Linked DNA regions of Flexistipes sp.. The protein of the gene in region 1 binds, or shares a complex with, the protein of each later gene. Links are inferred from orthologs where the notes say so. Each region holds a gene or a part of one and is shown on either strand. Other genes may lie near its edges.

Region 1 (3,331 bases):
TTTTCAGAAGGCTCCTTATTTCAGCTTCCGAAGATATCGGCAATGCCTTGCCCGATGCACTTGCTTTTACAAATTCCGCTTATGAAGCTTTTTTGAAAGTGGGTATGCCGGAAGGAGATATTATTCTCTCGCATGTGGTTACTTATCTGGCTTCCTGTCCGAAAAGCAACCGGTCTTACACAGCCGGGAAAAAGGCCGAAGAATATTTAAAGGCTTCCAACCCGTATCCGCCTGAAAATATCCGTCATAATCCTGCAGGGTACAAATATCCATTTGATTATGGTGAATTTGTGGCTCAGGAGTATATGAAAAGTGAAAAAGTTTTTTATAACCCGTCCGACTCCGGCTTTGAAGGTAAGATAGCCCAAAGGCTCAAAAGACTCTGGAAGGGGATTAAAAAATATGACAGCTGATAAGGCAACTCTGAGGGCACGTATAAAAAGAATGAGAAATGAGCTTGATGGTGACTTTATCAGTAAGGCCAGCAGGCAGGTGTGTGAAAAGTTTATTGAGCTTTACGGTGAAAGGGAAAGTTTTCTTTTTTATTGCAATTTCGGAAATGAGATTGAAACGGAATGGCTTTTTAACTATCTGCATAAAAGGGGTAAAAAGATTTATCTTCCCAAAATGTGTTTTGAGGAAATCTTTATCGGAAGATTTGAAGGAAGTGAATTTTTGGAAACATGCAGTCTGGGTATCAAAGAGCCTGTCTCTTTAACAGATGAACCTGAACAGATTGATGTTGCAATAGTACCGGCTCTTGTATTTGATACAAACTGCAACCGAATCGGATTCGGCAAAGGATATTATGATAAGCTTTTAAAAAATTATTTGTTTGATTTAAAGGTTGGTTTTGCATATGATTTTCAGGTAGTGGAAAGAATTGAAACGGAAGAACATGATGTGCCACTTGATGTGGTGATTACAGAAAAAAATATATACAGGAGGAAATAATGGTTTGGTTATACATCTTGATTGGCGTTGTAGCCCTTATTGCAGGTTTTGTAGCCGGCGCAGTTATCGTGAAGAAGAAAATTGAATCTGACAATGCCAAAGTCGGTAAAACATCCGAGGAAATACTTAATAAGGCCAGACGTGAAGCTGATGAAATTATTAAAGAAGCAAAACTGGAATCCAAAGAAATCATTTTCAAAGGGAAACAGGAAGCTGAAAATGAAATAAAAGAAGGAAAGAAAGAATTACAGGCTCAGGAAAAAAGAATTCTGGCAAAAGAAGAAGCACTGGATAAAAAGGTCGAACTGGCCGAGAAGAAAGAAGAGATGATTATCCAGAGGGAAAAGGAATATGAAGATAAGATTGCTGAAGTAGATAAGATTAAAGCTGAAACGGACAGCATCAGATTGCAGCTGATCCAGGAAATAGAAAAAATATCGGGTATGACCCGGGAAGAGGCAAAACAGCTGCTCAGACAGGAAATGGTAGAAGAGGCTAAAGTGGATGCGGCACGTGAAATCAGAGAAATTGAAGAAGAAGTAAAACGAACTGCCGATAAAAAAGCTCAAAGTGTTATCGCCACTTCCATACAGAGATGCGCACCTGAATATGTGAGTGAAATCGCCGTATCTTCGGTCAATCTTCCTTCCGATGAAATGAAAGGTCGTATTATCGGCAGAGAGGGTAGAAATATCAGAACCTTTGAAAGTGTAACGGGAGTGGATATTATTGTTGACGATACACCGGAGGCAGTAATACTTTCCTCTTATGACCCGTTCCGCAGGGAAATTGCAAAACTTACTCTGGAAAGATTGATTTCCGACGGCCGGATTCACCCTTCACGAATCGAAGAGCATTATGAAAAGAGTAAACAGGAAGTTGAAAAACACATTTATGAAGTTGGTGAGGAGGCAGCATTTAATCTGGGGATACATAATATACATTCTGATCTTCTGAAACTTATCGGAAGACTCAAATACAGAACAAGCTACGGCCAGAATGTTTTAGGCCATTCTATTGAAGTGGCCAAGATAGCGGGTATCATGGCTGCAGAGCTGGGACTGGATGAAAAGATGGCAAAACGCATGGGACTGCTGCACGATATAGGTAAGGCTGTCGATCAGGAAAGTGAAGGCTCACATACGGAAGTGGGCGTTGATATTGTTAAGAAATACAAGGAAGATCCCAGGATTCTCAATGCCATTCTTTCCCACCACGGAGAAGAGGAATTTAAGTATACGGAATCTGTTCTTATACAGGCTGCTGATGCACTTTCAGCCTCCAGACCTGGTGCCAGAAGGGAAGTGCTGGAATCATACATAAAGCGTCTTGAGAAACTGGAGGAAATATCCTCAAGCTTTGAAGGGGTCAGTAAGGCTTACGCCATTCAGGCAGGACGGGAATTGCGTATTATTGTTGAGCCGGACAGGGTTAATGATGATACAATGGTTACACTTTCTAAGGATATAGCCAAAAAGATTGAGGAAGAACTTACCTATCCCGGTCAGATTAAGGTTACGGTTATAAGAGAGGCGAGAACTGTAGAGTATGCGAAATAATAAAACTCTAGAGGTTCTGTTTATCGGAGACATAGTGGGAAGGAGCGGGCGCAGATCCGCCTCCCTGGCTCTGAAGGAACTCAGTGAAACAGCTTCTTTTGACCTGGTTATTGCCAATGTTGAAAATTCAGCCAGTGGTTTTGGAATAACGCTCAATGTTTATAAAGAGCTGAGAAAACTGGGTATTGATTTTATGACAAGCGGTAACCATATTTGGGATAAAAAAGATACGGAAAAAGAGATAGAGAAGTACGAAAATGTAATAAGACCGGCCAACTATCCTGACGGTGTGCCCGGAGTCGGTTTTAAAACTGTTGAAGCAGATGGTGTAAGTGTTTGTATTTCAAATTTTATGGGGCGTGTTTTTATGCCCGTTTCCGACTGTCCTTTCAGATCTTTTGACAGACTTTATGAAAAACAACCGGATGCCCTTCATCTGGTTGATTTCCACGGAGAAGCCACAAGTGAGAAAATGGCCTTCGGACTTTACACAGACTCAAGGGCTGCCGCTGTCTGCTGTACGCATACGCATGTTCAGACCAATGATGACAGGATGCTGCCGAAAGGAACCTTCTATATAAGTGATGTGGGAATGTGCGGCAGTGCCGATTCAGTAATTGGTACCACTTATGAAAAGGCAATGAAACGCTTTCTTTATTCGATGCCTGCAAAATTTGATGTTGAAAAAAAAGGAACTTTAATCTTTAATGCTGTTAATTTGTCTATAGATAAAACAACAAAAAGGGTTGTACATTTTGAGAAGATAAAAAAATATTACGGGGAGTAATATGGATTTAAAAGCAGAAATAAAAAAACTT
Region 2 (3,093 bases), on another replicon or contig:
CCAAAAGGGCGCTGATTGGCAGAAAACCTTCAACTGAGGAGGGTTTTAAAATACTATAATTTTCGTTTTTAAGCTCATTGATATAGACATAGAACCATATGCCTGCAAAGATGGTGTAGATAAAAAATATTGTCTGAATAATTTTTCTTATGCTCACCATTAACTCCTTGTTGAATAAATCCAAAGTGGTTATAATGATAAGAGAATCAAAAAAAATTGACATTTATCAATTTTACGGAGTTTTTATGAAAAAAGCTGTGGTTTTAATGAGCGGAGGGTTGGACAGCTGTGTGACAGCAGGAATAGCTTCCCTGGATTATGAATTATATTTCCTGCATGTTAATTATGGCCAAAAAACGGAAAAGAGAGAGCTTAAGTCTTTCAATGACCTTTACAAACACTTCAACGGCAGGGATAAACTTACCGTGGATATAGGTTATTTAAAAAAGATCGGAGGCTCTTCTCTTGTGGATGATAAAGAAAATATAGAAGCAGGTAATGTCGAAAGGAAAGACATCCCGCGAACATATGTGCCTTTCAGAAACGGGAACATATTATCCATTGGTGTCAGCTGGGCTGAAGTTATCGGCGCACAAAAAATATTTATCGGGGCAGTTGCTGAGGACAGCAGCGGCTATCCGGACTGCAGGAAAGAGTTTTATGATGCTTTTAATGAAGTGCTAAAAGTGGGGTTGAAGCCTGAGACTGAACTCTCCATAGAGACACCTATAATTGATATGACTAAAAGTGAGATAGTTAAATTCGGCAGCGAGCTGAATGTCCCTTTTCACCTTACCTGGTCGTGTTATAAAAACGAAATCAAAGCATGTGGAGTATGTGACAGCTGCCTTTTGCGCCTAAGAGGTTTTGAGAAAGCCGGAATAAAAGATCCAATTCCTTACTATAAAGCTAATTCTTCAGTGGAGGATTAAAGTGAAAAGAATTGCAGTAATGACAAGCGGTGGTGATTGCCCGGGAATGAATGCCGCTATTAGAAGTGTCGTAAGAACTGCTTTGAACTATGAGATGGAAGTATACGGTATAGAGCAGGGTTACAGTGGATTGATGGAGAATCAGTTTATTAAACTCGAAAGCAAAAGTGTAGCCAATATGATACAGAGAGGGGGGACTTTTCTGAGAAGTGCCCGGGCTCCTGAATTCAAAGAAGAAGAAGGACAGCTGAAAGCAATGGAGAATCTTAAAAATCAGGGTATAGAAGGACTTATTGTTATAGGGGGAGATGGTTCTCTGGCTGGTGCCAAGGTCATACATGATAAATATCATTTTCCGGTGATAGGTATTCCCGGTTCAATAGATAACGACATATACGGAACAGATATGTCTATCGGAGTGGATACTGCTTTAAACACCATTTTGTGGTGCATAGATACTATTAACGATACGGCAAGTTCACATGACAGAACATTTATAATAGAAGTTATGGGCCGAAACTGCGGCTATCTCGCCCTTATGTCTGCAATAAGCGGAGGTGCGGAAGCAGCTCTTATCCCGGAAGTACCTTTTAAAATTGAAAATATAATCAAGAAAATAAAAGAGAGATACGAAGAGGGAAAAACCCGAAGTGTTATAATTTTGGCAGAAGGAGTGGGTTCTGCCGGCGATTTCGGAAAAACATTCGATATGATAGGCGGTTTTGAAACGAGAATTACCGTATTGGGTCATATCCAGAGGGGTGGCAGCCCCACACATTTTGACAGGATTCTTGCAACCAGAATGGGTGCTTCTGCAGTGGATTCGCTGCTTAAGGGCGAAAGTGGGGTGATGACCGCTTTGCAGGAGAGAAAAATAGAACTTGTTCTTCTGGGAGAGGTTCTTAACAACAAACGTAAAATGGATAAAAAACTTTTGGAAATTGCAGAGGTGTTAAGTAAATGAATCAAGTTTCGCACTTGCACTTTTTACACGTCTTTGCTCGCCCAATGACGGACAAACGACGTCATTACGAGGGACGGAGTCCCGAAGTAATCTCAAATGCCGTAAAGGAGATTGCTTCGTCGTTAGCACTCCTCGCAATGACGGGCAAAGGGCATATATATTCGCCCCAGGCAAATATTATACGGAACTAAGTGCGAAACTTGAATTATATTATGTTGTAAATAAGGAGTGAAAATGAGCATAGCTACAGGAAAAGGTGATTACGGGAGCACAAATCTGTTCACTGGGGAAAAAATTTCCAAAGCTGATCTCAAGGTTGAAACATACGGCACAGGTGATGAGTTGATATCATTTTTGGGATGGCTGAAACATGATGCAAAATATTTTGCTGATTTTATAGAGTGGGTTCAGATTAAGTTATACAAATTGAATGCAGTTTTGGCTTCTTCTGCTGAAACAAAAAAGAATGAATGTGTTGATAATTTCGAAGAGGACAAACAGTATTCACTTGATTTTTTTCTATCAGAGCTGGAAAAGGAATACGGCAGATTGGATGGTTTTATTATACCGTCGGAAACACCTCCATCATCAAAGGCGGATATTTGCAGAAGTATCTGCAGGAGATTTGAAAGAAGGGTGATATCACTATCAGCCCATGAAAAGATTGACAAAGAGATATTAATTTTTATAAATAGATTGTCCGATGTGCTGTTCATGATGGCACGTGTGATGGCAAAAAGAGAAGGAGGAACAACCTATGGCTTTAAAAGAACAGATACTTGAAGATATGAAACAGTTTATGAAGGATAAAAATCAAATTGCTCTCGGGGCTGTGAGAATGCTTAGATCAGAAATCAGAAATGCTGAAATAGAGAAATCCGGCGATCTTAACGATGATGAAATTGTTAAATTGGTCTCAACCGCCGTTAAGAAAAGAAAGGATTCCGCAAGTCAGTACAAAGAGGCGGGCAGGGAAGATTTGGCTTCCAAAGAGCTGGAGGAGATCAAAGTACTTGAAAAATATATGCCGGAGCAGCTTTCAGAAGATGAAATCCGCAGCATTGTTAAAAATGAAATTTCAAAGCTTGACTCCCCGGATAAAAAATATTTCGGTCAGGTAATGAAAGCGGTTATGGCAGAAGTAGGAAACAAGGCGGATGGAAAGGTGGTTAACAGAATAGTGAAAGAGGCTTTTGA

What was found.
Region 2: rny (region 1) and pfkA share a complex: the UniProt entries of both Bacillus subtilis proteins name them as parts of the possible RNA degradosome complex. The link is inferred for Flexistipes sp. from one-to-one orthologs.

What each region holds. Positions count from the first base shown.
Region 1 is NZ_JAXKVW010000005.1:10,266-13,596, forward strand. The notes cover bases 234-3,233. They hold rny (ribonuclease Y), read left to right. Parts: upstream 234-953; coding sequence 954-2,513; downstream 2,514-3,233. Other genes in these bases: UMU13_RS04990 (replication-associated recombination protein A), read left to right, coding at 234-413; UMU13_RS04995 (5-formyltetrahydrofolate cyclo-ligase), read left to right, coding at 403-954; UMU13_RS05005 (TIGR00282 family metallophosphoesterase), read left to right, coding at 2,503-3,233. Outside these bases: more of UMU13_RS04990, read left to right, coding at 1-233; more of UMU13_RS05005, read left to right, coding at 3,234-3,300; quinolinate synthase NadA, read left to right, coding at 3,302-3,331. UniProt on the Bacillus subtilis protein: Endoribonuclease that initiates mRNA decay. Initiates the decay of all SAM-dependent riboswitches, such as yitJ riboswitch. Involved in processing of the gapA operon mRNA, it cleaves between cggR and gapA.
Region 2 is NZ_JAXKVW010000010.1:10,177-13,269, reverse strand. What follows is about bases 153-2,914. They hold pfkA (6-phosphofructokinase), read left to right. Parts: upstream 153-933; coding sequence 934-1,896; downstream 1,897-2,914. Other genes in these bases: UMU13_RS07785 (GatB/YqeY domain-containing protein), read left to right, coding at 2,654-2,914; UMU13_RS07790 (cob(I)yrinic acid a,c-diamide adenosyltransferase), read left to right, coding at 2,131-2,679; queC (7-cyano-7-deazaguanine synthase QueC), read left to right, coding at 246-932; UMU13_RS07805 (4Fe-4S binding protein), read right to left, coding at 153-223. Also shown: more of UMU13_RS07805, read right to left, coding at 1-152; more of UMU13_RS07785, read left to right, coding at 2,915-3,093; UMU13_RS07780 (CvpA family protein), read left to right, coding at 3,093-3,093. UniProt on the Bacillus subtilis protein: Catalyzes the phosphorylation of D-fructose 6-phosphate to fructose 1,6-bisphosphate by ATP, the first committing step of glycolysis.